Regions from separate parts of the Metabacillus sp. cB07 genome, predicted to be linked through region 1. Evidence: riboswitches for the same ligand, from Rfam matches in the RefSeq annotation. Region 1 holds a riboswitch; the other holds the start of a gene.
What was found. A riboswitch is a leader RNA that binds a small molecule or an ion and turns the genes downstream of it on or off. The one in region 1 is predicted to bind S-adenosylmethionine.

Region 1 (15,225 bases):
GTCCATCTATGAAAAAGAAGGAGTCCACACGGCTACACTTGAAGCACTTTCGCATAATGACCGGGCAATCAAGCTGTACGAGAAGATGGGATATCAGACGGCAGATCAGCTTGTTCACCTCGGATATTCGGCTCCATTGACACTCGATCCGCCCGCTCTAACGCATGATATTCACTGGAAAAAGCCGCATAATTTAGCGGAGCACTCTTTTTGCAGCAGGCTGATTCCATGGCAGGTGCAGTGGCAGAACATTCGTGACGGTGAAGCGCTGCTTGCGGTTGAGAACGGAAAAACGATTGGCTATGCCCTTTCAAAACGCAAATACGACGAGGAAGGAAAGCTTTCCGGGATTCTCCTGTTTCAGTGCGAAGCTCACCCTGAGCATGAAAACAAAGAAGATGTCCTTAAATCTCTGCTGCACGAAGCATTTGCGTTTTCAAATAAAGCTGACGTCAGCAGGACAGCCGTGAATTTCCCGAGAGCTCATTCTGTCTGCGGCATTCTTGAAGACGAGGGATTCATCGTAAAAGCAGAGCAGGTCTTTATGGTAAAAGAGATGACTGCATAAAGTTCAGTCCTCTGCAGACCCTATGAGAAAAAGAAAGCGGGTGCTGCACATGAACCGGATTCTTATTCTTCTGCTCCTTTGTCTTCCGGCCGTTCTTGTTCAGGGACAGACTCAAGCCTCGGCTGAAGCTCACGTTCAGTCGTACGAAGAGTACGGAAGAGTAGCTATGAAAAAAACGATGGAAAAATACCCCGGTGCACAGATCACCGATTATCTTCATGTCGGGAAGAAGACAAAAGGCATCATCTCAACAGAAACCTTCAAGCTTGTTCTTAAGGAGCGGGGCAAAACGTTTGAGATTTTCGTCTATGTGGAGTACAGCGAAAAGACGAAAAAGGTAACGAACGTAACATTCAAAGACGCATAAAAGAAACGGATGGCAAATGCCTCCGTTTCTTTTTTTGCCTATTTATTGAAAAAGTTTACAAATAAGTTTGACAATGATTGCCAATGAGATATATAGTTAATTACATAAGTAACTAACCAATGAACAGACAGGAAGAGGGGTCAGTCACATGAATCCATTTTTAGACACTGACAGGCCGATATTTCAGCAGATTGCAGAACAGGTTGAAGACGATATCATCAATGGCTTAGTGCAGGAAGGAGAAAGGGTGCCGTCAACGAATGAATTTGCAGCGCACTATCAGATCAATCCTGCAACTGCAGCAAAAGGAATTAATCAGCTGGTTGAAAAGGGCATTCTTTTTAAGAAAAGGGGAATTGGGATGTTTGTAGCAGACGGGGCAAAGAGCAAGCTGGTTCATCAGCGCAAGGAGCAGTTTTTTGAAGCCTATATCCTGCCGCTGAAATCCGAGGCGCAAAAGCTGAATATCAGTGTGAGCGATTTGAAAGAAATGCTTGAAAAAGGGGGCGGAGCAAATGAACGTTAGCATCACGGGATTAACAAAAGAATATTGGAAAAAGAAAGCATTGGACGCCATTACAATGCAACTTGAAGGGAATAAAATCTACGGTCTTCTCGGCAGAAATGGAGCAGGCAAAACCACGCTGATGCAAATTCTTGCAGGGCAGGTCATGCCTGATGGCGGCGAGGTTCTGATCGGGGGCCAGAAGCCGTTTGAAAATCAGGCAATTACAGAATCGATCTGCCTTATCAATGAAAGCGAAAATTTTAAAAAGGGAATGAAAATCGGCGACATCTTCAAGTTTGCCGGGTACTTTTACCCGAACTGGAGCCTTGAAACAGCTGAAAAACTCCTTGAGGAATTTTCACTGGATAAGAAAATGAAAGTTAAATCCCTGTCAAAAGGAATGGAGTCTGCGCTCGGAATCACAGTAGGACTCGCAAGCCGCTCTCCTATCACCATCTTCGATGAACCGTATATCGGCCTTGATGCTGCAGCCAGAAGCCGGTTTTATGATCTTCTGCTGGAGGAATATGAGGTCCGGGAAAGAACGTTCATCCTTTCCACACACCTTATCGATGAAGTCAGCAGGCTGCTTGAAGAAGTGCTGATTGTTTCGGACGGAAAGCTTTTGATGCAGAAAAATGCCGATGAGCTTCGCGCGGAATCGTTTATCGTGAACGGCCCAAGATCAGATGTATCCGCATTTACAGCAGGAAAGAATGTCATTCACCGCAAAGCATTCGGCAGCATGGAACAGGCAGTGCTGTATGGAGAGAGTAAATCAGAGGCCCAAAAAGCAGGACTCAAAGTAGAGCATGTGCCTGTGCAGGAATTGATGGTTTACTTGACCGAAAAAACGAAAGGCGGGGTATCAGCATGATCAGACAGTGCCGCGGCATACTGTTGTTTGAAGTATTGGACATCCGGAATTCCCTTACGATCTTCTGGAGTATTCTCATTGCATGTATGGCTTTATCCTACGGAATTCAGTTATCAACCGGAGGCAATTTGACGGTTTCAAGCGGAATGGCGGTTTACATTTTCAGCTCGATTGCCGGTTTCCTGACAGTAAAAGAAACGTATCCGTTCAGCATCAAAATGGGCGCGACAAGACGGAATTATTATGTGACGACAAGCTTGTTCCTGCTGATGCTTGCATTGTTTATGGCTGCTTCCCATACTGTATTAATTATGGTGCTCGAAGCAATGGAAGCTTTTGGACCGGGCGAGCTGAAATTGTTCTATCTTTCGATGATCCTTGAAAGTGAGTTTCCGTATTTGACTAATTTTTATGTGGATACTGCCATTTGCTTCTTTCTTCAGGCCATGTTCTTTGTGCTTGGAAGTATTTTTTACCGCTTTGGCCTCCTTGGCGGATATGCTGCTATCGGTCTTGCTGCCGTCCTTCTCTTTATTCCGGCCGTTCGGGATGAATTTATCGCAGTAATATTCAAATTTGGAGGAGAACAGGCGCTTGCATACCACGGAGGCCTGATGGGGGTTGGAGCACTTCTATTAGTGTTAGGATGGTTTATTCTCATAGGTGCCGCTGCCAAATCAGTAATGACAAGATAAAGAGAAAGCAGACCGTTTTCGGTTTGCTTTTTTCTGTTTTTAAGAGATTAGAGGAAGAGGAACAAGCATATATATGTGTGAAAGGCTTGGCCGCACAGGCTGCTGAAATATGAAGAGAAAAGGAGCCATTATGAAGGAGCTAATTTACTCACTGCTTGAGACGCTTGCAGATCTTGGTTATTACGGGATTGCGCTCGGTTTGATGATTGAAATCATTCCGAGTGAAATTGTGCTTGGCTACGGAGGATATTTGATCTCACTCGGCCGGGTAGACTTTACAGGGGCTGTGATCGCCGGCGTTGTTGGCGGAACCTTAGCGCAGCTGTTTCTTTATTGGATGGGGTATTACGGAGGAAGGCCTTTTCTTGAGAAGTTTGGAAAATACCTTTTCATCAGCGGCCATCATCTGGATCTATCTGAAAAATGGTTTGAAAAATACGGAGCTGGGGTTATTTTCACGGCAAGATTTATCCCGGTTGTGAGGCACGCCATCTCCATTCCTGCCGGGATTGGGAAAATGCCGCTGTGGAGATTCACCGTGTACACGGTGGCAGCCATGATTCCCTGGACCATTTTCTTTTTATATATGGGCATTCAGCTTGGCACGAATTGGACGCAAATTAAAGAAGCCGCAGAGCCGTTTGTGCTGCCGATGATTCTCATTATGACGCTTGCTGGCATTGGCTATTACTTAATGAAAAAAAATGAAGCAGGAGAAAAAAGAATCTAAGCGAATTAAACAAACGTTTGATTAAATGTATGTTCAATGCGTTTAGGGCTATTAATAATAGTAGAATGCGCGGCAAGGGGGATGTGAATGTTCAGCCAGTACAGCAAGCTAGCAACAGAAGTATATGATATAGACAAACCGGTGGGCCATTCCTTTGGCGATCTGGAGTTTTACCGGGAACGTCTGCGTGAAGTGCAGGGAAGAATTCTTGAGCCGGGAGCGGGTTCTGGAAGAGTGTACATTCCTTTGCTCCAGGACGGATTCGCCATCGAGGGCATCGATACCTCTCCTCATATGCTTGATTCGTGCAGAAAACGCTGTGAGGAAAGAGGGCTTCGCCCAGTGCTCACAGAAGCAAGCATGAGTGAATTTAAGCTTCCTGGAAAATTTGAGGCTATTATTTTGCCTGCAGGCACTTTTCTGCTGATTGAAGACCGGAGGGAATCTGTCCATGCGCTGAAGAATTTTTATGAGCATTTAACAGAGGGCGGCCGTCTCATTCTCGATCTTGACCTGCAGCCGGAAAAACAGCTGAATCAAGTGTTCACCAGCACGTGGGAAACGCCCGATCAGCACATCATCACAATGGAGGCAAAGCAGGTTGAGTACAGCGTGCTAGAGCAGTATTCCGTGACCTATCTGAAGTATGAAAAGTGGAAAGACGGAAAGCTTTCAGAAACCGAGCTGCAGAGGTTTGCCATGAGGTGGTACGGAGTGAAGGAATTTAAGCTGGTACTAGAACGCCTCGGCTTTACAGACATTGTAATTTCTGCGGACTATACATATGGAGCAGCACCGGAGCATGACCGGCAGACGATTACATTTGAAGCTGTAAAACCGGAATGATGAAAAGGGCACTGGAGATCCCACAAGCGCAGCGAGGAAGCTTCAGGCACTCCCCACGGAAAGCAAGTGACTGAAGCGCAAGGGAACGGGTACGTTAAGTGATAAACTTAAAATAACGCACAAAACGCTTGGCATATAAGTTCCAAGCGTTTTTGTGCGTCTATTTATCTACTGACTTTTCAAAGCGAAAACGTGCTCTCTTTCCGCTTTTTCTCCACAAGCGGCATGACCTGTAATGAAAAACGCTCCATTTCTTCGAGCTGAGGCGAGAACTGGAGAAGCAACAGATGGAGTCCTGCCTCTTCATACTCAAGGATCTTGTCAGCAATCTGCTCAGGAGTGCCAATCAAATTTGGACGAAGGCCGCGGTTTGAAACCGAGTAGTCATACAGCTCAAGCTTTTGTTCAAGCTGGGACTTTGTTGTGAAGTCTTTGTAACCTGCATAGGCGGAAGATTCTTTTACATCAGTTATCCGCTTCAGCTCCTGCTGCACTTCTTCTTCGGTATCCCGGCAAATGATGTAGGCAGCCATTCCGAAAGATTGAAAGGGCTCTTTTCCGCGTGCTGCCCGCAGCTGCTTCATGCCGTCAATCTTCGTTTTGATTTCGTCCGCCGTTCCCCCGTGCATCACATAGGCATCGCAATGCTCAGCGATCGTTTCTTTTCCGCGCGGGCTTTCTCCACCTGCATATAGAATTGGATTAGGCTTTTGCACCGGCTTCGGTGAAAGGCGGGCATCCATCAGGTCATAAAACCTTCCCTGATACGTAAACGTTTCTTTTTCCCAAAGCCCCTTCAGGACTTCAATAAATTCTTCTGTCCGGTCGTAGCGCGCGTCGTGCTCTGTGAAAATGCCGCCGTACTGGCGCGCCTCTTCTTCCCACCACGCAGAAACAACGTTCAAGGTAAACCGCCCATTGCTGATGTGGTCAATGTTTGCTGCCATCTTTGCCGTGACAGCAGGGTTGTGGAAGCCGGGTCTGACTGCTGTCATAATTTCAATTTTCTCTGTGACGGCGGCAAGAGCGGCAGCAGTCGTCCAGGCTTCAAGCGAATCATGCTCAGGTCCCTTAATATCATTTAAGTAAAGCTCGGCGATAAGGGTGGTGTCGTAGCCCCACTCCTCTGCTTTTTGGATAACTTCCTTTGCGTAGGCGTAAGTAGGAGGCATTTTTTCATCTTCTACATTTCTGAGCCATCCCCCGAAGATTGGCAGCCAAAAACCGTATTTCATTGCGGAATCCCCTCTCTAATCTGCATAAAAAAGCCCCTCTTGTTAGACAAGAGAGGCTGGTTCTGCTGTGCAAGTTCTAGCTCTCATCTCTCAAACAAACTGTTTGCTGGAATTGGCACGGTTTCTGCTGTCAGATCCGTTGCCGAGGCTTCAAAGGGCCATATCCCTCCACCTCTCTTGATAAGAAACGTATGAAATTAGTTGTATCATAAAATAATTTGATTAGTATGTCAATTCTAAAAAGTCAGCCCAGCTTCTCCTGAAGGAACTCCGTCACCTGGTCGGGAGTCTTTGCATTCGCGCTGTGAAGGTGTCCAAGCTTCTCGCCGTTTTTAAAAATCAGGATGCTCGGAATCCCCATAACCTGGTACTTCTCTGCAATTTCAGGGAACTCATCTTTATTGATTTCATACCATTCATATGAGGAATAGGATTCCATAATTTCGCCGATAAACATGTTCATTCTTGTGCAGTCAGGGCACCAGTCTGCGAAAAATTTGATTAGCACCTCTTGATCTTGGGTAATTAATGTTTGGAACTGTTCTTCTGATGTAATTGGTTTCATGAATCAGACCTCCTTGCCCTTATTTTAATACAAAACGGGTATTTTGCATGCAGGAAATGCCTGATGCATGAAAAAGTGCGCAATGATTGCCGGCAAAAAACAGGATAAAGACAAACGCACTTACATAGCCTGCCTTACTGAAATTGGAAACGCCTTTAAAGGACGCAAATTGTGCCTTTGCCCGAATGTTATAAAGAAATCCATGATGGGCTATAACAATTTGGGCCGAAAGTGATAATATAGTAGAGATGAACTTTTCTTAGGGGGATATCCGCATGAAAATTAAAGTTGGATTATTATATGGAGGCAAGTCCGCAGAGCATCAGGTTTCCCTGCAGACGGCACTTGCTGTTATAAAAGCACTTGATACGAATAAATTTGATATACATCCGATCTACATTTCCGAAAAAGGCGAATGGTTCCGCGGACCCAAGCTTACTGAGCCGGCAGCTTCACCTGCTGAGCTTCAGTTCAGCCAAAATGGCACAGCGGTTTCTCCGGTTGCGCTCAATCAGGATCTTTTCCCTGCAAAAGCAGATGAAACGAACGAACAAATTGATGTAGTATTCCCGCTTCTTCACGGACCGAACGGTGAAGACGGCACTGTTCAGGGCATGCTTGAGCTTCTGAACCTTCCGTATGTCGGAAACGGTGTCCTTGCGTCTGCAGCAGGAATGGATAAAGTGATCATGAAAAACTTGTTTGCCCAGGCAGGACTTGAGCAGGCTAACTATGTTTCCTACATTAAGAGCGAGTGGAAAAAGGCGCCTGAAGAAGCTTACGATAAAGTGGAGCAGGAGCTTGGTTATCCTTGCTTTGTTAAGCCTGCCAATCTGGGCTCAAGTGTCGGCATCAGCAAATGCAAAGACCGTGCGTCACTTGAAAAAGCATTCGCAGAGGCATTTGATTATGACCGTAAGATCATCATTGAAGAAGGCATCATCGGACGCGAGATTGAAATCGGCGTCATCGGAAATGATGAGCCGATCTGTTCGGTTGTCGGTGAAGTTGCTCCTAAAAAAGAATTCTATGATTATAAAGCGAAATACGAAGACGGCGACACGGACATGATGATTCCTGCGCAGGTTACGGAAGAAGAATATGAACTGATTAAAGAGCTTGCCATTAAATCCTTTAAGGCAATCGACGGATCAGGACTTGTACGCGCAGACTTTTTCCTGACAGAAGACGGAAAAGCGCTGATCAACGAAGTGAACACAATGCCGGGATTCACGCCATACAGCATGTTCCCGCTTCTTTGGAAGCATACAGGCGTTGAGTACCCTGAGCTTATCGGGCGTCTTGTCGAGCTTGCCCTTGAACGCCACGAAGGCAAGCAGCAAATTAAACACACGTTTTAAGGAAAGCCTGGAAACACTATTCATTAAAGAATAGTGTTTCTTATTCATTGTCCAGAAGGCTTGAACAAAGTTTACATAAAAGAAGGGAGATTACAGCGCATGATTAAACGTTCTTTACGCGACATTCAGACAATGGCGGGAGGATCAGGCCTTGCGCCCCAACATGAAAACACCATGATCCACGGCATTACAACGGATTCCAGAAAGATTGAAGCAGGCACGCTGTTTGTGCCGATAGCCGGAGAAAACTTCGACGGCCATCATTTCGCCGAAAAGGCTCTTGCTGATGGAGCGGCGGCCACTCTTTGGAACCGTTCAAAACCGAACCCTCCTTCAGGTGCCGTCATTCTGGTTGAAGACACATTGGAAGCTCTTCAAACCCTTGCAAGCAGCTACCTTGACCAGCTGAACCTGAAAGTTGTAGGCTTGACAGGAAGCAATGGAAAGACAACCACTAAAGATATGGTGGCAGCACTGCTTTCAACAACGTACCGTGTCCACAAAACGCAGGGGAATTTCAACAACCATATCGGCATGCCTCTTACGATTCTCAGCATGACGGAAGATACTGAGGTAGCTGTGCTTGAAATGGGCATGAGCAACTTCGGGGAAATTGAACTGCTTTCAAATCTTGCAAAGCCGGATGCTGCGATCATTACCAACATAGGGGAATCCCACATGATGAATCTGGGCTCAAGAGAAGGAATCGCAAAAGCGAAGCTTGAAATTGTCAGCGGCCTCAAACCCCAAGGTGTGCTGATCTATGACGGGGAAGAGCCTCTGCTTGAAGAGCGTGTTCAGAACGCTTCATATAAAAAGGTTTCATTCGGAGCTTCTGCTGAAAACACGTATTCTCCCGAGGGAATCAGACACACAGAAAAAGGCACGTTTTTTACCATTCGCGGACGCGGGGAAGAACTGTTCCTGCCTGTGCTTGGAAAGCATAATGTCGGGAATGCTCTCGCTGCCATTGCTGCAGCTGAATTCCTTGGCGTGACAGAGGAGAAAATCAGCGAAGGGCTGAAGAATATTCAAATGACGGGCATGCGCCTTGAATTGACGAAAACAGAAGGCGGCCTTGCCGTTATCAATGATGCCTATAATGCAAGCCCGACATCTATGAAAGCTGCCATCAGGCTTGCGGGCGACTTGGACGGATACAGCCGGAAAATTCTTGTTCTTGGAGATATTCTCGAGCTTGGGGATGACATGCAGGTTCAATTTCACCGTGAAGTTGGCGAAACAATCGATGCAGCCGAAACGCAGCATCTTTTCACATACGGTAATCTTGGGGCAGAAATAGCCGAAGGGGCAAGAAAGAATCTTGATGACGGAGTGATTCACGTCTACCAGGATAAGCAGGAGCTCATTAAAAGTCTGAAGCAGACGGCGAAAGCGGGAGATCTTGTTCTTGTAAAAGCCTCGCGCGGAATGAAGCTTGAAGAGGTTGTTCAAGCTCTTCTCTAATTATGAAATAAAGCAGCCGGTCCTTCTTTTGTCTGTCAGAGAAACACGAAAAGAAAGAGGGAAGGACCTTGGTCCATGACGTTCAGAAAATAAATGGAGAGATAACGAGTACGACAAGTCCGACACCGATGGAATACGGCGTAAGCTCACTTACAACTTCATATGCACTGTTTTTTAATACGGTCATGATGAACGCTCCTTTTTGTTTTGAAATATAGTAACCCAGGGTACTTTTTATATACCCGGGTTCTTTTTTTTCAATCCTCTTATTTTTAAAACCCGGTATAAAAATATGTTCATTCGGGAGAGAGTGATATGAAAGGATGCCTTTGTATACACGGTTTTACTGGAGCTCCTTATGAAGTGGAGCCTCTCGTCAGCTATTTGCAGGAACGGACGGACTGGGTGCTGAAGACGCCGACGCTTCCGGGTCACGGAGAAACGCCGAGCCTGAAGGGGATCGAATTCAGCGAATGGATTGCGCACGCTGAAAATGAGCTCAGGGATTTGCTTGAAGAATGTTCCGAGGTCTATATCATAGGCTTTTCAATGGGCGGCTTGATTGCAGCGTATTTGGCCTCGAGGTATCCGGTTGAAAAGCTTGTGCTGCTTAGTGCAGCTGCACATTACTTAAATCCTCGCCAGATGCTGCTTGATGTGAAAGGGCTGCTTGCAGATGCCATCCGGGGAGAAGGCGCAAAGAATGAACTTTTTATCAGATACAGAAAAAAAGTGATGGAAACGCCGATTGCTGCAGCTCTGCAATTCAGGAAGCTCGTCAGGTATATTCGTCCATTATTGGAGAAAATAACTATACCTGTACTGATTGTTCAGGGAGAATGTGACGGAATGGTGCCTGTCAAAAGCGCTGTTTATATTTATGAAAAAGTCCGTTCAAGGCAGAAGGAGCTTTGCTTTATGCCGTGTTCGAAGCATCTGATCTGCCACGGGGAAGAGTTTCCGGAGCTTGCAGAAGTGATAGAAAATTTCTTAATGGCACAGACTAAGACAAGTGTGAAATAATACGCCTTGTTGTAAAAGTATATAAAAAGTGATATGATTGAATTTAAGTGTTTACGGGCTTTTATAAGCTAACGTTTTGCCCGATGGGGCGTTTTTTGTTTCACCATACATGAAAGTCTGTGAAGCTATAAGGATTAAAAGGAGTAGAACAAATTGACAATTACGTTTCAAGAACTAGGTATCAGCCCATTATTAATGGACGCCATTAACCGCATGGGATTTGAAGAAGCTACACCAATTCAGGCACAAACGATTCCGCTTGGGCTTCAAAATAAAGATGTAATCGGCCAGGCGCAAACAGGTACAGGGAAAACAGCTGCATTCGGTATTCCTCTTATCGAAAAGATCGACGTTAAACAAGATAAGATCCAGGGAATCATCATTGCACCGACCCGTGAACTTGCTATCCAGGTATCAGAAGAGCTTTACAAAATCGGTTCATCAAAACGCGTACGTGTACTTCCGATCTACGGTGGACAGGACATTAACCGCCAGATCCGCTCATTAAAGAAATTCCCTCACATCATCGTTGGAACTCCAGGCCGTCTAATTGACCATATTAACCGTAAAACATTGAAATTATCTGATGTTCAGACTGTTGTTATGGACGAAGCGGACGAAATGCTGAACATGGGATTCATCGAAGACATTGAGAACATTCTTTCAAATGTGCCATCAGAGCACCAAACTTTGCTTTTCTCAGCTACAATGCCTGATCCGATCAGACGCATTGCTGAAAAGTTCATGACGAACCCTGAGATCGTAAAAGTAAAAGCGAAAGAAATGACCGTTACAAATATTCAGCAATTCTTCATCGAAGTACAGGAGAAGAAAAAGTTTGATGTGCTTACACGTCTTCTTGACATCCAGTCACCTGAACTTGCGATTGTTTTCGGACGCACAAAGCGCAGAGTAGATGAGCTTTCTGAAGCACTAATGCTAAGAGGCTATGCTGCTGAAGGAATTCACGGCGACCTTACTCAAGCTAAGCGTATGTCTGCACTTCGCAAATTCAAAGAAGGTGCGATTGAAGTGCTTGTAGCGACAGACGTTGCTGCCCGCGGACTTGACATCTCTGGTGTTACTCACGTTTACAACTTCGATGTTCCTCAAGATCCTGAAAGCTATGTACACCGTATCGGCCGTACTGGACGTGCAGGTAAAACAGGAGCTGCGATGACATTCGTAACGCCAAGAGAACAGGATATGCTGAAAATCATCGAGCGCACAACGAAGCGCAAAATGGACCGCATGAAGGCTCCGACTCTTGATGAGGCTCTTGAAGGCCAGCAATCTGTATCTGTTGATAAAATCCGTCAAGCTATCGCTGACAACAACTTATCATTCTACAAGCGCACAGCTGAAGCTTTGCTTGAAGAGTTCGATCAAGTTTCTGTTCTTGCAGCAGCGATCAAGCTTATGACGAAAGAGCCGAACCAGACTCCGGTTAACCTGACAGAAGAATCTCCGCTTTACAAGCGCGGAGGCGGCAAACGCTCATCATCTTCTTCAAGCAACCGCAGCGGCGGCGGCAGAAGAGACGGCCAGCGTCCTTACAATAAGAACAACAAGCGTTCTTACGGACAGCAGGGCGGAAAGCCGAACAATAACAGCGGAAAACGCCGTTATTCAAACTCTTCATCATCATCTAACTAATACAAAGTTAAACGCACTGTGCTTCCTGCACAGTGCGTTTTTTGCATTCAAAAAAGTAATCGCATCCGGAAATGGGAACCCTAAACCAAAACAGGAAAAGAAGGTGTTCTTTTTGACCATTGTCCGGCTTGGCTATGTAGCCATGAGTGTGAATTTAACCAATTGCTCCCCGTCGCAAACAATGACGTTCGCTCAATTTCAGCGACTGCAGGACAGAGAAGCGGCCATCGAAAAGCTGGCCAGAATTTCCGCCTCAAACCTTGCAAATTGCCTTAGAATTCTCAAGCACAATACGGGGAATGATATCCGCTTTTTCAGATTCAGCTCAAAGCTCATTCCGCTTGCCAATCACCCTGAAGTGAAGGATTTTCATTATTTGCGGGACTTGAAGGAGCCGCTTCAGGAGCTTGGCAGCTGGATCCAAAAAACAGGGATGAGGGTTGATTTTCACCCTGATCATTTTGTTCTTCTTAATTCGCCTAAACCTGAGATTATGAATACGTCACTCAGAACACTGAGCATGCATGAGGCTCTTCTAAGAGGGATGGGTGTCCCGCATGAGCACAGATGTGTCATTCATGTGGGAGGGGCATACAGCAACAAGGAAAAAGCGCTCGAGCAGTTCATTCATAACTGGGGGTATGTGCCTGTAAAGCTCCAGGAAATGCTGATACTTGAAAATGATGATACCGTTTTCACTCTGCAGGATACATTGTATTTATGCGAAAAGCTTGCCATTCCGCTCGTGTTTGACTATCACCACCATCTCGCAAATCAAGAAAAGGATTCAGACTGGAGGAGTCACTGGGACAGGGTGACAGCGAGCTGGGAGCAGTCGCCTCTCCCGGTTAAAATGCATATCTCAAGCCCTCGCAGCGAAAGTGAGTTCAATGCCCATGCGGAATACGTTGACCCCGAGCTGTTCATGGCGTTTTTGTCTGAAATCAAAGGGAGCGTGCCCCAGATTGACTGTATGATTGAAGCAAAGAAGAAGGATGATGCTCTTTTTGCATTGATGGACAAGATGTGCGCCTATCCGAATGTGGAAAAGATTGACGGAGCTTCTTTTTATATCCGCTAGTGCTGTTTCTGTTCAAGTTCCCCGCATCCCGCTATAATAAATATGGAATCATTTAGTAATAAGTGAAACATATCTATTTCATAAACGTATAAAAAGAGAGATTTATTTAGGGGGAACACAGATGAGAGACGCACCTAAGCACAGGATCAGTGAACGGGCTTTAAAAGTATGGAAGCTTTCTGCCCTTATTCAGTCAATTATATTTCTGGCAGCAGCCGGGGGACTTGCCTATGCGGTTTATGCATTCGATTTTCCAATCTGGATCACGATTGCTGCATTCGGACTTTGGCTGGTGTTTTCAATTGTTTTTATTTTTATCACTCCGAAAATTCAGCACCGTACATGGCGGTATGAAGTGCATGAGAACGAAATTGATATTCAGTCGGGGCTGTTTATCGTTACACGCGTGATTGTACCGATGGTAAGAGTGCAGCACGTGAACACAAAGCAGGGACCTCTGCTCAGGAAGCATGACCTTGCAACTGTGACGGTGAGCACGGCAGCGACCGTTCATGAAATACCCGCACTTGATGTGGCGGAGGCGGACCAGCTCCGCGACTTCATCTCAAAGCTTGCGAGGGTGACAGAAGATGATGTCTGAACCGAAAAGACTGCATCCCGCAGCAGCCATTCTGACATTCTTTAAACAGCTTAAAGACGGTCTGTTTCCGTTCGTTGTTCTTTTCTTTGTGAATGACTATAAGCTATATTTCTTCATCGGCCTTGCTGTCGTTCTGTCGGTCATGGTCATATTCAGCATCATCAGCTGGACGAAATACACCTACAGATTTGAAGAGAATGAGCTTCGGATTGAATACGGTCTTTTTGTGAAAAAGAAAAAATACATACCGGTTGAGCGGATTCAGTCCACCAACGAAAGTGCCGGCATTGTCCAGCAGCTGTTCGGACTTGTTAAACTCCAGCTCGAGACAGCAGGCGGAGGGATTGAAGCGGAGGCTGTGCTGACTGCCGTGACGCGAAAAGAAGCACGCCGCATAAATGAGGCTCTGGCAGAGCGGAAAAAAGAAGCTGGAACTGAAGCGGAGATGGAAAATCCGGTTGAAGAGCGCGGATCTATTTATAAAATCGGCATGAAAGAGCTCCTTGTGGCAGCTTCAACCTCAAGCGGCATTGGTGTTGTGCTCTCAGCCGCTTTTGCATTCATCTCCCAGTTCGACGAGCTGATTCCGTTTGATAAGCTGATAAACCGCGTGTCGTTTTTAACGGATGCCAGCATCACGGTTTACGCCATTATCGTATTTCTCGCTTTTTTGATCGCCTGGGTTCTGAGTATTATCGGGGTGTGCCTGAAGTTTGCGAACTTTACGGTCGTTAAAAAAGATGAGGACCTGATCATATCCAGAGGTTTATTTGAAAAGCACCAGCTTACAATCCCGCTTGAGCGGATACAGGCTGTGAAAATCAGCGAAAATCCAATCAGGGAGAAGCTTGGCTACGCTACTGTCCATCTTTTGAGTGCGGGGGGCAGCTTAAGCAATCAAAACATGTCGGCCGTCTTATTCCCGCTGATCAAAAAAGCAAAAATAGCAGAGATGTTAAAGGAGTTTGCGCCTGACTATACAATGGAGGAACAGCTGACTCCGCTGTCTAAAAGAGCGAAGAGGGGCTATCTTCTTATCTACACCATCCCGTTCGTCATTCTCTCCTGCATCATCGGCTATTTCTTTGAGCCATGGGGCTATCTCGCCTTTTTAACCATTCCTGCCGCATTGGCAGCAGGCCTTGCTGCGTTTCGCTCCGGCGGCTGGAATATAAGGGGAGACCAGCTCACGCTTGTCTCCCGGACCGTGGTCAAAACCACTTATTTGGCTAAAAGAAAGAGAATCCAGGTCCTGGAATGCAAACAGTCGTATTTTCAAAAGCGGCTTGAGCTTGCTTCCATGCAGGCGTCCACTACGTCTGGTTTCGGCGGCACTCATTTTCACGTGAAAGGCGTGGACCTGAGAGATGCCGGGGAAATGTTTGAATGGTATTCTTATGAAAAAAGCGCAAGAAAAGACGCCGTCCTTTAATGGGACGGCGTCTTGCTGTAAACAACGGATACGGCTAACGCCCCGGCCTCTTCAAAAAAAGAGGGGCAATCAGGGCGCCGCCTACTGCACCGAAAATATGGGCAATAATGTTAATGTTCGTATTGATGAAGGTCATCACAATGCCAATAGCTAAAATCGTGATGATCAGCTGTGAGTTTGATGAATCTATCAGGTCTTTGCGGAAGACAACGA
Region 2 (15,225 bases), 790 kb from region 1:
GGAGTAAGCTTTCACTCAGCTTTTTATCCTCAATATGGAATTAAGATAGCAATCCCCTCAAATGAAAGTTCAGGACCCTTTAAAGTGATGAAAACGCTAGATGAGTACTTTGATATTTAACCGCATTGTCACTGTGAGGGATTATAAAACGCATGTTTCTTAGGCCTTTTTACTTATCATTACTTTTAAGAACACCTGCGTATGAAACAGATTCTTAAAACGGAGTATCACGAAAAAGCATGCAGATTCTGCATGCTTTTCCACCATCATCTTTTATTTTCACTTCTGCATTCCTGCTTATTATTTCACTTTCACACTCGCAGCTTTGCTGACATTCCCTGCTTCATCAGTAGCGTTGATTCTGAGGATGGTACCTTTCTTTTGTTTGGGAATTGCAGCGTTAGGAAGCGCTGGGACGGTTTTCATGCTTTCTGGAGTGCTGGCTAGTGGTTTCTTCATTTGTGGAGGACCCTTTAGTCTGCACAAATAACATGCCATAACCTACGTTTTATGAGGCCATAAACAGGAAAAATTCTTTAAATTGGGGGGAAGCAGTTCTCTTATTATTTGTTCTCATTTTTTCAAAAAGAAGGAAGGATGTAAAGAGAATGATTTTGTCGAAAAATTTAAGACTTTTTATGTGAAATATTGTCATTTATTGTATTCCGTTTTATTCTTCCAAAAAGTATAATAAAGAAGTTTGATAGATTATAAAAAGGGGATCTTTACATGAAAAAAACGATTGTACTATCTGCGTTGTTTGCTTTAAGCCTTCCATTTGCTCAAGTAAGTGCAGCTGAAAATGCTCCTACTTATCGCTATGCGGGAGAAAACCGCTTTGACACATCTGTGGCACTTGCAGATGAGTGGGTAGAATCAGATGTGGCTGTTCTTGCCACTGGAAGAAATTATCCCGATGCACTTAGCGCGACTCCGCTTGCTGTGAAGCATGACGCACCGCTTCTTCTTACAGACACAAAGGCTGTACCGTCCAAAGTGCTGGCAAAATTAAAAGACCTTGGCGTTACAAAGGTTTATCTAATTGGCGGAACTGGCGTGATCTCAACTGATGTTGAAACTCAACTGAAAAACAACGGAATAAAAACAATTGTCCGGATCGCTGGAAATGACAGATACGAAACTTCTGTAAAAGTGGCAAAAGAAGTAGGAGTCATTGAAGGAATCGTTGTAGCTTCTGGAGAAAATTATCCTGATGCTCTTTCCATTGCCCCTGTTGCAGGAATCATTGGAGCTCCAATTCTTCTTACCCGCAGCGCTGACCTTCCAGGCGTTGTTAAAACATATGTGAAAACAGCCGGTGCCGACTTCTCCATAGTTGCGGGCGGATCAGCAGTCGTTTCTGCTAAAGCGACTGAGACCCTTCCGGATATGCTCAGACTTGGGGGAAGCAACCGTTACTCCACAAACACTCAGATTGTAGATTTTGCTGTTGAAGCAGGAATCTATGACATGGACTATCCGTTCATCGCTACTGGCGCGAATTTCCCTGATGCACTGTCTGCTTCAGCACTTGCAGCAGGCTGGGCGAATGGTATCATTCTAACTGATCCAAATGAGCCAAAAACAACGACAAAAGAGACTGTTCAGTATTATTCTGATCTGGCTGAAGAATATGAGATTGTCGGCGGAGTGAAGGCACTGCCTGACAGTACGGTTGCGAAATTGTTTCAATAATAATGAGTGAGAGCCCTGATGAATTGTCAGGGCTCTTTTTAAATGAATAGTAGAAATATAAAAGCATGCAGATATAAAACCCTGCATGCTTTTTCACCTTCATCTTTTAATCTCACGTTCTGCTTCCCTGCTTATTATTTCACTTTCACACTCTCAGCTTTGCTGACATTCCCTGCTTCATCAGTAGCGGTGATGCTGAGGATGGTATCTTTCTTTTGTTTGGTAATTGCAGCGTTAAACTTCCCTGTATGGTCTGCCTGGGCGCTTCCGATGACCTTGCTGCCGACTTTGATTGTAATGGTGGCATGAGGCTCTGATTTGCCTGTGACAGATGTAGAATGGCTGTCTACTTTGTCTGCTTTTGGAGCTTGAGGCGCCGTTTTATCTGTGACAATGACCGTTCTGGTGCCGCTGATATTGCCGTCTGCATCAGTTGCTGTAAGGTAAATGATTGTTCCTGCTTTTTGTTTAGGAATTTTCACTTTGAAGTCGCCTGCAGCATTCGCAGTTGCCGTGTACTTTTTCTTTTTTGTCCCGATTGTCACAGTTACAACCGAGCCGGCTTCTGCTTTTCCGGTTACTTCTTTAGAATGGTCTGATACTTCGTTCGCAGTTGGAATCGTTGAATCTACCGTTTCTTTTACCGTAATGCTCAGTTCTTCGCTCACATTTCCAGCGGCATCTGCTGCTGTCATTTTCAGAATGGTTCCTGCTTTTTGCTTAGGTATGGTTACCTTGTAAGAACCATCGGAATCCGCGGCTGCTGTATATTTATCTTGTCCAATTATAACGGTAACAGTCGAGCTTGCTTCTGCTGTTCCTGTCACTTCTGTCGATTGATCCGATACTTCACTCGCAGCAGGTTTGCCTGGAGCTGTTTTATCCTTTACTGTAATGCTCAGTTCCTCGCTCACATTTCCGGCCGCATTTGCTGCTGTGATCTTAAGCACGGTGCCTGCCGTTTGTTTAGGAATCGTTACTTTAAAGGCGCCTGCAGAGTCCGCAGCTGCCGAATATTTCTCTGTCCCGATCGTCACAGTCACCGTCGAACCGGCTTCTGCTTTTCCAGTCACTTCTGTAGACTGATCGGATACTTCATCTGCTGTCGGGGCAGCGACGGCAAACTTATGCGTATAAATCTGCTCGCTGTATTCTGCTTGTCCTCCGGCATCTAAGCCATAGGTAAACCAGTATTTAATGACATCCCCCTCTTTTACATCATTTAATGTGTAAACAGAGTACTTATCACCGGCTTTATTCATCATGATGTTTTGCTGCGTAGTGCCATTTTTAATGTAATGAATAATGGCCCAAGGAGCATCATTCACATAAAACTCTACAGAATTTTCTTTAATTTTTCCAACACCATAGCCTTCTTTTTCTGGTGCTGGGGGATCAGCCGGATCTGCCGGCAGCTCTGGGATTTCATAGAGATGCACGTTATCAATCGTTACGGTATGCTCTCCCAGTGCGTCTTGTCCATCCACTTTCCCTAATGCAAAAATAAGCTTTGCAGCAGGGTCGGTATTCTTTTCATGAGTAAATTCGATCGCATAGGTATTTGACTCTTCATTTACTTCAATCGTTTCCCATACATATTTGTCATAGCCGGTGCTTTCAAGAATCGCATCTATTTTTCTTCCAATGGTAGAGGACATATCAAAAACCAATCGATAGGACTTTGACTTTTCTAATGAAAGGCCAAGCTGGCTGAATTGAATGCTCCAGAAATCACTGCCCAATGATGGGATCGTTACTTGCTTCTTCTCGCCTTCATTGCTGGAAGTTGCTCCAACATTCGACCATACTTCCCATGAAGCATTTCCATCTTTAAATGAAGGGTTTTTAATCTTGTTTGAAGCAGGATTTTTCATTTCAAGGACGACATGATCAATCGTGATGCCATGCTGGTCGTAGTCAGCATATTTGCCTAATAAGAAGTTTAATTCGACGATTTCTTCTGCTGTTGCTTTGAATGAATAGGTATATCTTTTACTTTCCTGTGTTAAAGATATATTTTTCTCAAAGACTCTATTAAATGCCGCGTTTTGAACAACCAATTCCATATCCCGCGGAATTGTCGAACTGGCATCAAATGAGACTACATACTCCTTGTCTTTGAGAAGCTGAAGTCCGGTTTGCTTGAATTGGACAGCCCATTTTTCAGCTCCAGAACCGCTGGCATCAAACTTTGGAATCGTAATTTCAGCTTTACCGTCCTTTGCGCTTATCTCATTGATAAAACTATCATTGCTTTTCCAGCTCCATGCTGACCATGAAGCAAGCTCCTGGCTGAACGAACCGTTCTTTAACGGGAAGAGCTGTTCTGCCGGTATTTGCGGTTCAATGGCGACAGTCACCGTGCATGATGCTGTTTTTTGTCCATCTTCGGTTGTTGCCGTAATCGTCGCTGTTCCATTTTTTACGGCCGTTACAACACCGCTGGCGCTAACTGTAGCCACAGTTTCGTCGCTTGAGGACCATGTTACTTTCTTATTCGTTGCATTTGACGGTTCAACGGCAGCCGATAGAGTTGTTTTCTGTCCTGCAGCCGTTAATGCAGCTTCCGTTTTATTGATTTTTACGCCTGTAACAGGAACTGGTTCTTCTTCCTTCACTTCCTGGTTATACACGCGAACATAGTCTACTTGCATGGAAAGAGGGAAATCATCCGGTGATGGTTCTCTTCCTCCATCAAACCAGCCTCCTAAGGCAAGGTTCATGATGATATAAAAGTCCTGATCAAAAGGAGCGCGCGGATTTTCCCTTGCCGCTGCTGAATACCATTGTTCCTTTGTCACGCTGTAAAAAAACTTGCCGTCAACATACCAGCTAAGGATATCTTCCTCCCATATTAAACTGTAAACATGGTAGTCTGTATCAATTCTTCCTCCGTCAGCAAAGGTCTGTTCACCGGAAAGATACTTATTTAATGGCCATTCATCGCCAAAGTGGATCGCACCGCTTGTCGATCCGGGAACACGTCCTTTTGCTTCCATGACATCTATTTCACCAGAAGAAGCCCAGCCTCCGTATACATCATCATTCGGCAGCATCCAAAGTGCCGGCCAAGCTCCAGTAACGGCGGGAAGCTTCGCGCTGAAATCAATTCTGCCGTATTTAAACGTGAATTTATCCTGTGTCGTGATTTTTCCTGAAGAGTAGGGGGCTACACGGTCCGGATCCTGCGGAAATGTCTTCGGATCAGCGAGCGCCTTTATGTTTAATTTCCCGTCTTCTACAAAAACATTATCCTCACTGTCCGTATAATGCTGAAGTTCATTGTTGCCCCAGCCCCAAGTGCCAGGATCATCATTCAGGTAGTATCCTGTGGAATAATTCCATTTGGATTCATCTAACTCCGTGCCGTTAAATTCATCACCCCAAGTTAGATTCCAGCCTGCAATTTCTGAGTTCTCAGACGTGCCGATTTGGATATCATCTAACTTTGTTTCGTCCGGACGATAGGCATCCGGATTCCCGATGAACTTATACTGAACATAGTTGTCTCCGATTTCTCCGCCTTTTTCTCCATTCAGCGGATAGCCAATACGGAAATCCATGTCCTCCTGAATAGGCTGGAACCAAAGTCCAAAGATGTAATCCACCCAGTATCCCCACTGATTGGCAGAAGACATCCGGTTGTATCCATTGGAAGAATAGCTGAATTTAGTCAAATTGGATTCAAGGATATTGACCCACTCATCATCAACCTTCACTTCATAGACAAATTTATCGACTTCACTTTTGATCGCGGAGCCGCCGTCTATTTTAGGTATAGGCAGGCCGATTGCCCCGTTTTGATCCGCTTCAAAAGTTGATCTGCCGTCAAAATTTGTGATCTTAAAGGAATTTCTAACCGGCACCGTAACCTTCAGCGTGTATTCAACAAACACATCAGGATTTGTTTTGGAAGCCACTTTCACCTGCGTGGTTTCTTCTACCGGATTAAACCAATAGCCGCCCGGACCTTCCCACCAGTTTCCGAAATTCGTATCGTAGATCCATCCGCTTGCTGCATTGTTATCGATTGAAATCCAGTCACCATCCTGCTTTACAAAGAGGGCAATATCATCCTTTACATCTTTAAAGGTAGCCCCGTTGTTAAACCTCGGAAATTCAAACCCGACCCCGCCTGAAGGTGATACATCAAGTGAAGTAGCTCCAGCCGGCGACATGGCTGTAATTGGCTGAGGCACGGCCGGAGTGACGTTTAATGTATACTCAACAAAAACGCCTGGATTTGTTTTGGAAGCCACTTTCACCTGCGTAGTTTCTTCTACCAGATTAAACCAGTAGCCGCCCGGACCTTCCCACCAGTTTCCGAAATTAGAGTCGTAGATCCATCCGCTGTCCGGATTGTTATCAATTGAAACCCACTCATTATTCTGTTTCACAAAAAGGGCAATATCATCTTTTACGTCATTGAACGCCGCCCCATTGTTGAAGGTTGGAAATTGAAATCCCGCACCGCCGTCAAATCCCACTTTAATAGAAGTATCACCGGCAGGAGTCATGGATGTAATAGTCTGCACAGCGGCAGTTCCGGCCTCATTTTTGCTTGGTCCTTCTGCTTGGCCTGTTAATAAACCTGCATTGAATATGAGCATTTGAATGGCCAGTAAAAGAATCAGGATCCTCTTTGCTTTAGGCTTTCTTGTCATGAATTCATCTCCTTATTTCATTTTTTCTTCGCGTGAAACGTTTTGAATCGTTGAATGTCATCTAGTCTTATAGAACTATAGCCTTCACCCCGCAGTTTGGTAACGCTTTCATTTGATTTGACCATTCTATCTTTAATTGCAGTCATTTGTTAGGAAGGAAATTTTGTATAGAGTGCAGATATTTTGTTTTCGGCTTGAAACATAACGTGATTTAAGAGATTCTGAGAAGATTCAGATGTTCTTTGTTTTATGGAAGGGTGAAAAGAGGGAAGTATGACCTAGGATTATTTGTAACATCCAGAGATTTGTGCATGCTTAAGCAGCAACGGTTCTAACTCTTTCTTTGTCTGTGAAGGAGAAGCTGTTTTTTTTCATTAGAGGAGAATGGAAGTTGAATATTGAAATGGTAGAGAAGGTTATAAAAAGTTTGATGTTTTGATAGCTTTAGGAGGTTTCCTTACACTTTCAGTCCAAGTCCATTTGTGGTCAACAGTTGTAGTTTTAGTTGGAAATTCGGGTGCTAAAGGAGAGAAAATCATGATATTTTTATGTATGGGCTATTTCAGCCCTGAAAAAATGAATGCACGGCCAAGAGAAGAAATCGAGGCGGTTATGAGTGAATGCCAGCCTGTTATTGAAAATTTTTATGAAAGCGGCAAGGTGCTTCTTGATGCAGGCCTTGAATCTGAAGTTAAGAGCCTGCGCCGCGTAAACGGACAGGTTCTTGTAACAGATGGTCCTTTTAAAGAAACGGAAGATCTGATCGGCAGTGTATTTGTTTTTGAAGCAGAAAGTATGGATGAAGCAATTAAAATGGCCTCTCTTCATCCAACGACGCAAATCAGCAAAGGGGAAGAATTCGGCTGGCGGATAGAAGTCCGTCCTGTTCATTTCTTTAAGAATGAAAAATGAGCTGCCTTGATAACGTGTAACTGGTGAACAGAATGGAGCTCCCACAGCTGGAACTCCAAACGATTAAGAGAAAGGGAACTCCAATTTCCGTGGAGCTCCCTTTCTTTATTCCTCCTTAAATAGCTCCTCCAAAAACCGCTCCCGGTTTTCCAGAAAGTATTTCGTAATTTGATAGTGATCCGTATCTTCGTACGTCCTTTTTGTAATTTGTTCATCGTCAAAGCTCAGAATGTCAGCATCCGGAAAGCCAAGCAGGATAGGGGAATGAGTGGCAATAATGAACTGAGTGTCTCCGTTTTTCGTCAAATCGTGAAGGACGCGGAGGAGGGTCAGCTGCCTTGACGGGGACAGGGCTGCCTCCGGCTCATCAAGCAGATAAATGGCTTTGCTGCCGAAGCGGTTCAGGAAAAGGGACAAAAACGACTCGCCGTGGGACTGTTCGTGCAGTGATTTTCCTCCGTATGCACCGAAGACATCTCCTGATAAAGGGTCTTCACTGAGTTCTTCAAGATGGGAGGCAAATTGGTAAAAGGATTCTGCTCTGAGAAAGAATCCATTCTTTACTTTAGGCATCCACCCGAGCCGAATATAATCGCCAAGGTCAGACTGCGAGCTCCTCGGATTGTAGAGATGGTGGCTTCCGCCTGCAGTGTTAAAGCCGCACTGATAGGCAATGGCCTCCATCAGAGTCGATTTGCCCGAGCCGTTCTCACCGACAAAAAAAGTAACAGGGCTGGTCAGTCTCAGTTCATCCATACCGGAAATGGCAGGGATGGAAAAGGGATATTTTTTAGAAGAGGGGATATTCTCTTTCAGCAGTTTGATTGATTTTAAGAACATGTACATCACCTGCCTACAGTTTAGCAGATTCAGACAGACAATTTATACTCCCGGCTGCAGCAAAGTTCAATATAGGCGGCTGTTTTTTCTGCAATGACGTCCTTATCAAAATCCATTGAGGCCACATGATAGGAATTCGTGAGGCTGACCATCTGTTTGAAAGGAGATGAGATGGCATGGAAAAGAACATCTGAGCTTGAGGCCGGAACAACATGGTCTTCTTCTGATTTGAAAATCAGGGTCGGACAGGTTACTTCAGACAGCACGGGCTTCGTTGTTTTAATGAGCGTCAGCAGGTTGTGGACGGCTTTAATCGGAACGGCTTCATACGTAATTTCTTCTATATCGTCCGCTTTGATATCCGGTTTTCCTTCTGGAATAAAACGGGGTTCGATCTCGTGCTGAAAAACCTCATAGCCCGGAACACTGAGTGCAGCATTGATGGTGATCAGGCCGTCAATATCCTGGTGTCTGCAGGCAAGGTGAGCCGCTAAAATTCCGCCCATGGACTGTCCTGCAACAAAGATTCTGCGGCACACTTTTTTAAGCTTTTTATAAGCTTCTTCGATATTTTGAATCCAGTCTGTAAAGCAGCAGTCTTCAAAGTCTAGGGGAGTGGTTCCGTGGCCTTTCAGGCGCGGGGCATAAACGGTATATCCCTTTGCGGCCAACAGTTTTCCGAGCTCGCCAACACTTTGGGGAGTACCGGCAAATCCGTGGCACAGAAGAATGCCGATCTCATTTCCTTTATGAAAAAAGCTTTCAGCTCCTGCAAGGACAGGCACATGTTTCGTCGTCATCATCATTTCCTCCCAATCAATTCTGAACTAAAAAACCCTCTCCTGCTTACAGCTGACAAGAGAGGGTTTGTCTTTATCGGCCAAAGCATCGTGCTTTGCTGGTTGGAGCACCTTTCCGGCGTGCGGCGGCTGCTGTGAAGTCATGGAGCCAGATCTCTCGTTCACTCTTGATAGATTATATTTAATTCTTATTGGTTTAGTTGGTTTTAACGATTTTATCATGATGGAGAGATAACTGTCAATCACTTCCTGAAGCAATCCTCTTCACAAAATTGGCTGCCTGGAGTAAAATACTTATATTCCAATCAGACAGGTGGGTTTTAGTGTGAAAACCATTCCAAAACCTTTAGTATTAGTTAATCAATGGGTGATTGTGCTATCCGCTGCAGTATTCTTGATCAGCGGCATGGGCGCTTTTTTACTGGTGCCTCTTACGGCCGGGATTATGGGACTGCTGTTTAAAGTAAACCCGATTATGAAAGCTGCCGGCACCTTTTTGAAAAAAGAGCCTTCAGCCTATATACAGGAAGATTTTGATCAGCAGCAGTTTAATCAGGTAATAGCAGTGATCTGCCTGAGCCTTGGATTTGCCGGATACATGCTTGACTGGACGGTGCTTGCCTATGCGGCGACTATCATGGTTGCCATTGCTGCATTTGCCGCGATTCTCGGGTTTTGCATCGGCTGCTTTATCCGTTTTCAGTGGCAGCAGTATAAATACCGCAGACTTTCTAAGCAGTCCAACTGATTTTTTAAAAAAGTGTTGACTTTCAGAAAATACCGGAGTAAAGTTAGACACATCGAAAATATTGCTTCTTATCACGAGAGGTGGAGGGATATGGCCCTTTGAAACCTCGGCAGCGGACTCTTTATGAGAACTGTGCCAACTCCAGCAGGCGTGCAGCCTGAGAGATGAGAAGAGCGAACGGTCTTTTTTTGCAGATCCAGCCTCTTCCTGTCTTTCAGGGAGAGGTTTTTATTTTTCTTTAAAACTAAATCATGATTTTCTTATCCAGAGAAGCGGAGGGACTGGCCCCATGATGCTTCGGCAGCGGACTTTTGAAAAAGTACTGTGCCAATTCCAGCAGGCGATAGCCTGGGAGATGAGAAGAGAACCGGTGATTTCTTATGCCATGCCCTCTTCTTGTCGGATAGAAGAGGGTTTTTTTATTGCAAAAATACAGGGAGGTTACATAAATGATTGAATTTAAAGGCGTCACAAAGGTATACGGGAGCGGCGGCAATGAAGTGAAAGCTCTTGACGGCATTGATCTGGAAGTGAAAAAAGGGGAAATATGCGGAGTCATCGGTTTTAGCGGAGCCGGAAAAAGCACCCTGATCCGCACAGTGAATCTGCTCGAGCGTCCAACAGCAGGGCAGATCATCGTGGATGGTCTCGACTTAACGGCGCTTTCCAAAAAGGATGTGCGCGGAGTCAAACGGAAAATCGGCATGGTGTTTCAGCACTTTAATCTGCTTAATTCAAAGACAGTCTATGCAAATGTGGCGATGCCGCTGCTTCTCTCAAAGGCCTCGCCGAAAGTTATTAAGGAGCGGGTTGCTGAGCTGCTCTCGTTTGTAGGACTTGAGGACAAAGCGAACCAGTACCCTGATCAGTTATCAGGCGGCCAGAAACAGCGCGTCGGAATTGCGAGGGCTCTTGCTACCCAGCCATCTATTCTTCTGTGCGATGAAGCTACCTCGGCACTTGATCCTCAGACGACAGCTTCGATTCTAAAGCTATTGAAAAAAATCAACGAGGAATACAACATTACGATTCTCATGATCACGCATGAAATGTCAGTCATAAGAGAGGTTTGCGATACAGTAGCCGTGATTGAAGGCGGAAAAATCATTGAATCAGGTTCTGTGTTTGAAGTTTTCTCAAATCCGAAAACGAAGACTGCATCAAACTTTGTCAGCTCTGTTCTGAATGATTCGATTCCTGAATCGGTCCTGAAGCTTGTTCAGGAGGAAAACAGCCAGGCACAGATTTTCAAAATTAATTTTGTCGGCAAATCCTCAGGACAGCCGCTGCTGTCGCAGATTGCGAAACGATTTGACCTCCATATCAACGTGCTGTTCGGCAACATCACGGAGCTTCAGGGGATTCCATTTGGACATTTAATCGTTGAACTTCAGGGAACGGAAAGTGAAATAAAAAGAGCGCTTCTGGTGATGAACCAGGAGAACGTATCAGTGAAAGAGGTGAATGCACATGCTAGTTGATTCTCAGCAAATAATCGATGCTTTAGTCGAAACACTCGCAATGACCGGTTTTTCCCTGCTTTTCTCCACGTTGATCGGCCTTCCGCTCGGCGTGCTGCTGGTCATCACCCGAAAGGGACATCTATGGGAAAATGCCATTATTTTTAACATCCTGAACGGGATCGTGAATCTTTTCCGCTCTGTGCCGTTCATCATTTTGATGGTGGCGATTGTTCCGCTGACGAGATTGATTGTCGGAACCTCAATCGGAACAGCTGCAGCTGTTGTGCCGCTTGTCTTTTACGCAGGACCCTATATTGCCAGATTAATAGAGAACTCGCTGCTTGAAGTGGACCCGGGAGTCATTGAAGCGGCAGAAGCAATGGGTGCAACGCCAACCCAGATCATCTTTAAGTTTATTGTTCCTGAAGCATTAAGCTCACTTGTTTTGAGTCTGACGATTGCAACAGTGGGACTTGTCGGTGCATCTGCGATGGCAGGGGCTGTCGGCGGAGGCGGACTTGGAGATCTCGCGATTACATACGGCTACCAGCGCTTTGACACGGTTGTCATGATCATTACAGTGGCCATTCTTGTTGTCCTTGTTCAGGGACTTCAGACTTCAGGAAACATTTTATCGAAAAAAATCAGAAGACGATAGGAGAGAACAATGATGAAAAAATGGATCATTTTAACACTGATTGCAGCACTCGCCGCTTTTGCTGCGGGATGCGGAAATAAAACAGCTAGCGGAAAAGAAGAGGTGGATGTGAAAATCGGCGTCAGCGGATCTGATAACCGCATCTGGGATTTTGTTGCCAAGAAGGCAGAAAAAGAAGGCATCAACATTGAGATTGTCAGATTTTCAGATTATGTACAGCCGAATCTTGCGCTTTCAGAAGGCGAGCTGGATGCCAATGCGTTTCAAACGATTTCTTACTTTAATGCCTTCAAAAAAGAACACAATCTTGACCTGACTCCTATTGGAACAACGGTCATCGCACCTCTTGGCCTCTACTCGGATAAATACAAATCTGTTGAAGACATTCCGGAAGGCGGAAAAATTGCAGTTCCGAATGAAGCGACAAACATGGGAAGAGCGTTCCTTCTTCTTCAGGCAGCCGGTTTAATTGAACTTCCTGAAGATTTTGACGGAAACGGATCACTTGATAAAATCGTCAAAAATCCGAAAAAGCTTGAAATCGTGCCTGTTGTCGCCGGCCAGACACCGCGTGTTCTTCCCGATGTAGCAGGTTCTATCATCAACAACGGAATTGCTGTTGATGCAGGATTTAACCCAATCAAGGATTCTATTTTCCATGAAGATGACACAGCCACACCTTATATCAACATCATCGCAACACGCACAGAAGACAAGGACCGCAAAGAACTGAAACGCATCGTTGAGCTTTACCAGGAGGAAGACACGGCTGAATTTATTGAAAAAGAATACGATGGAGCCACGATTCCGACGTTTGTCCCTCTAAGTGAAATTGGAGAATAATCATTGAGGAGGAAAGAGCATGAGCACAGCAGTTGTTACGCTTAAAGAGCAAATCATTGATGAAATCGAATCAAGAAAGGCAGAGTACCTGAAAATTAGCCATTCGATTCATGAAAATCCTGAAATCGGCAATGAGGAATACTTTGCTTCAAAGCTCCTTTCCGACTTGCTTGAGTCAGAAGGGTTTACAGTTGAACGCGGAGTCGCAGGACATGAGACGGCGTTTCTGGCCAGGAAGAAATCGCCGCTAAAAAACGGGGCATCTGTTGCTTTTCTGGCGGAATACGATGCGCTTCCGGGACTTGGCCATGCCTGCGGCCACAACATCATCGGCACCGCAAGCACTGCAGCAGCGATTTCCCTAGGCAGACAGATTGACGTAATTGGCGGAGAAGTAGTCGTTTTGGGAACACCCGCGGAAGAAGGCGGCCCGAACGGCAGTGCGAAAGGAAGCTTTGTCAAGCACGGGCTGCTTGAAGGCATTGATGCGGCCTTGATGGTGCACCCATCGAACGCAACGAGAATAACGGGAAACTCCCTTGCGGTGGATCCGCTCGATTTTGAATTCATTGGAAAGCCGGCGCATGCTGCAGTTGCTCCTCATCAGGGAATCAATGCCCTGGATGCAGTCATTCAGCTTTTCAACAGCATCAATGCCCTTCGCCAGCATGTAACGGACGATGTGAAAATTCACGGAATCATCACGCACGGAGGCGATGCCCCGAATATCGTCCCGCACTATGCGAAAGCACGATTCTACATCCGCGCGGCAACAAGAAAAAAGTGCTCAGAAACAACAGAACGCATCAAAGCTGCAGCACAGGGAGCAGGCTTGGCGACAGGCGCTAAGCTGAATGTGATTGCATTTCAAAATGAAGTCGATAACCTGGTGCTCAACCGGACGTTTGATTCCGTCTTTAAAAAGCAGCTTGAAAGTCTCGGAGAATCAGTGGAAACGTCTGAGCGCGAAGGCCTCGGCTCAACGGACGCCGGCAATATCAGCCACGTTGTTCCGACGATCCATCCGTACATCAAAATTGGACCTGATACCCTCGTCGGCCACACAGACGAATTCAGGGAGGCAGCCAAGTCAGAGCAGGGGGACACAGCGCTTTTGCTCGGTGCAAAAGGCCTTGCCCTGACAGCGCTTGAGCTGCTGACAGACCCTGTGCTTCTGGATGAGATTAAGGAAGAATTTAGACAGCGGAAGGAACTTGAGGGATAGGAAGAGACTTAAAGAAAATCATTCAGCCAAAGAAAAATCCGGACTGTAATTAGTTCGGATTTTTTAATGTATATAAAGGGTTCAACAGTTCACCCAGAATGCTGCCACTTTTCGAGTGATGAGACTCTCAAATGTAGTGCCATTCTGTACAGTGCTGCCACTTTTCGAGTGATGAGATTCTCAAATGTGGCGACATTCTGCATAGTGGTGCCACTTTTCGATTGATGAGATTCTAATATGTGGCGCCATTCTGCACAGTGGTGCCACTTTTCGATTGATGAGATTCTCAAAAGTGGCGCCATTCTGCGTAGTGGTGCCACTTTCCGAGTGATGAGAGTCTCAAATGTGGTGCCATTCTGCGTAGTGGTGCAACTTTTCGAGTGATGTTACTCTCAAATGTGGTGTAATTCTGCGTAGTGGTGCCACTTTTCGAGTGATGTTACTCTCAAATGTGGGGCCATTATGCGCAGTACTGCCACTTCTCGAGTGATGAGACTCTCAAAAGTGGCGCAATTCCCGAAAATGCTGCCACCTTTCAATTGATGGTTCCCCATTTTGTCGCAACTCCCCGCGATGTCAAACTTAAACAAAATATTCCTATAATCACACCTTTTTTTTAACTTTTGTCCGCTAAACTAGGTGAATACTTTTACTAAAGAAAGCGGGACAAACCATGAAAATGAAATGGAAAAAAATCATTCGAACTCTTTTTCTGCTGATTGGAGCTGTCATTTTGCTGAGCTTCATCCTTCATCAAGGGATCACACTCTATGAGCAGAAGAAATACCAGGCTCCGGGGCAGCTTGTCGAGGTAGACGGCAGGAGCATGCACGTTTACACAAAGGGGGAAGGGGAACACACGATTTTGCTGTTAAGCGGCCTCGGAACGGCTGCGCCAGTCCTTGATTTTGAACCGCTGGTAAATGAACTGGCAAAGAAGCACAAGGTCGTGGTCGCAGAACCATTCGGCTATGGATGGAGTGATGGGACAAATAAGGCGCGCACAGTGGAAAACATGGTGGAAGAGGTGCGGACGGCGCTTAAGAAAGCCGGCATCCAAGGACCGTATGTTTTGATGCCGCATTCAGTCTCCGGGGTCTACAGCATGTATTATGCCAATGCCTATCCAGATGAAATAGAAGCCATTATCGGAATTGATCCAACCCTGCCAAAGGCTTTTGACTACTTTAATGAAAAGGCTCCGTCGGTTCCTTCGTTCGTTCGTGCTGCATCTGTACTTGGTGCTGCCAGGTGGGCGGCTGTATTCACACCTGAAGACTTTCTGCCCATTGCAGGGGAAGGAACGTATTCAGAGGAGAATCTGAATATGACCAAACGAATTGCCGCATGGAAAAGTTCCAATAAAAACGTCATAGA

Region 2: another riboswitch for S-adenosylmethionine. It lies ahead of JOJ89_RS18300 (methionine ABC transporter ATP-binding protein); the one in region 1 lies ahead of JOJ89_RS01215 (LLM class flavin-dependent oxidoreductase).

What each region holds. Positions count from the first base shown of each region.
Region 1 is NZ_CP069296.1:205,724-220,948, forward strand. It holds gene JOJ89_RS01180 (GNAT family N-acetyltransferase) at 1-568, shown strand, start outside; gene JOJ89_RS01185 (DUF3889 domain-containing protein) at 618-935, shown strand; gene JOJ89_RS01190 (GntR family transcriptional regulator) at 1,084-1,461, shown strand; gene JOJ89_RS01195 (ABC transporter ATP-binding protein) at 1,451-2,320, shown strand; gene JOJ89_RS01200 (hypothetical protein) at 2,317-3,015, shown strand; gene uptA (undecaprenyl phosphate transporter UptA) at 3,146-3,745, shown strand; gene JOJ89_RS01210 (class I SAM-dependent methyltransferase) at 3,833-4,591, shown strand; gene JOJ89_RS01215 (LLM class flavin-dependent oxidoreductase) at 4,771-5,826, opposite strand; SAM riboswitch class I at 5,907-6,013, opposite strand; gene JOJ89_RS01220 (thioredoxin family protein) at 6,071-6,391, opposite strand; gene JOJ89_RS01225 (D-alanine--D-alanine ligase) at 6,667-7,752, shown strand; gene JOJ89_RS01230 (UDP-N-acetylmuramoyl-tripeptide--D-alanyl-D-alanine ligase) at 7,852-9,219, shown strand; gene JOJ89_RS01235 (alpha/beta hydrolase) at 9,535-10,242, shown strand; gene cshA (degradosome RNA helicase CshA) at 10,396-11,898, shown strand; gene uvsE (UV DNA damage repair endonuclease UvsE) at 12,011-12,979, shown strand; gene JOJ89_RS01250 (PH domain-containing protein) at 13,101-13,580, shown strand; gene JOJ89_RS01255 (PH domain-containing protein) at 13,570-15,012, shown strand; gene JOJ89_RS01260 (rhomboid family intramembrane serine protease) at 15,047-15,225, opposite strand, start outside.
Region 2 is NZ_CP069296.1:3,561,883-3,577,107, reverse strand. It holds gene JOJ89_RS18340 (serine hydrolase domain-containing protein) at 1-120, shown strand, start outside; gene JOJ89_RS18335 (Ig-like domain-containing protein) at 301-459, opposite strand; gene JOJ89_RS18330 (cell wall-binding repeat-containing protein) at 730-1,695, shown strand; gene JOJ89_RS18325 (Ig-like domain-containing protein) at 1,830-6,359, opposite strand; gene JOJ89_RS18320 (YciI family protein) at 6,897-7,271, shown strand; gene JOJ89_RS18315 (AAA family ATPase) at 7,377-8,111, opposite strand; gene JOJ89_RS18310 (alpha/beta hydrolase) at 8,141-8,917, opposite strand; SAM riboswitch class I at 8,982-9,088, opposite strand; gene JOJ89_RS18305 (DUF4395 domain-containing protein) at 9,237-9,659, shown strand; SAM riboswitch class I at 9,725-9,830, shown strand; SAM riboswitch class I at 9,917-10,021, shown strand; gene JOJ89_RS18300 (methionine ABC transporter ATP-binding protein) at 10,109-11,140, shown strand; gene JOJ89_RS18295 (methionine ABC transporter permease) at 11,130-11,780, shown strand; gene JOJ89_RS18290 (MetQ/NlpA family ABC transporter substrate-binding protein) at 11,793-12,623, shown strand; gene JOJ89_RS18285 (M20 family metallopeptidase) at 12,643-13,848, shown strand; gene JOJ89_RS18280 (alpha/beta fold hydrolase) at 14,522-15,225, shown strand, end outside.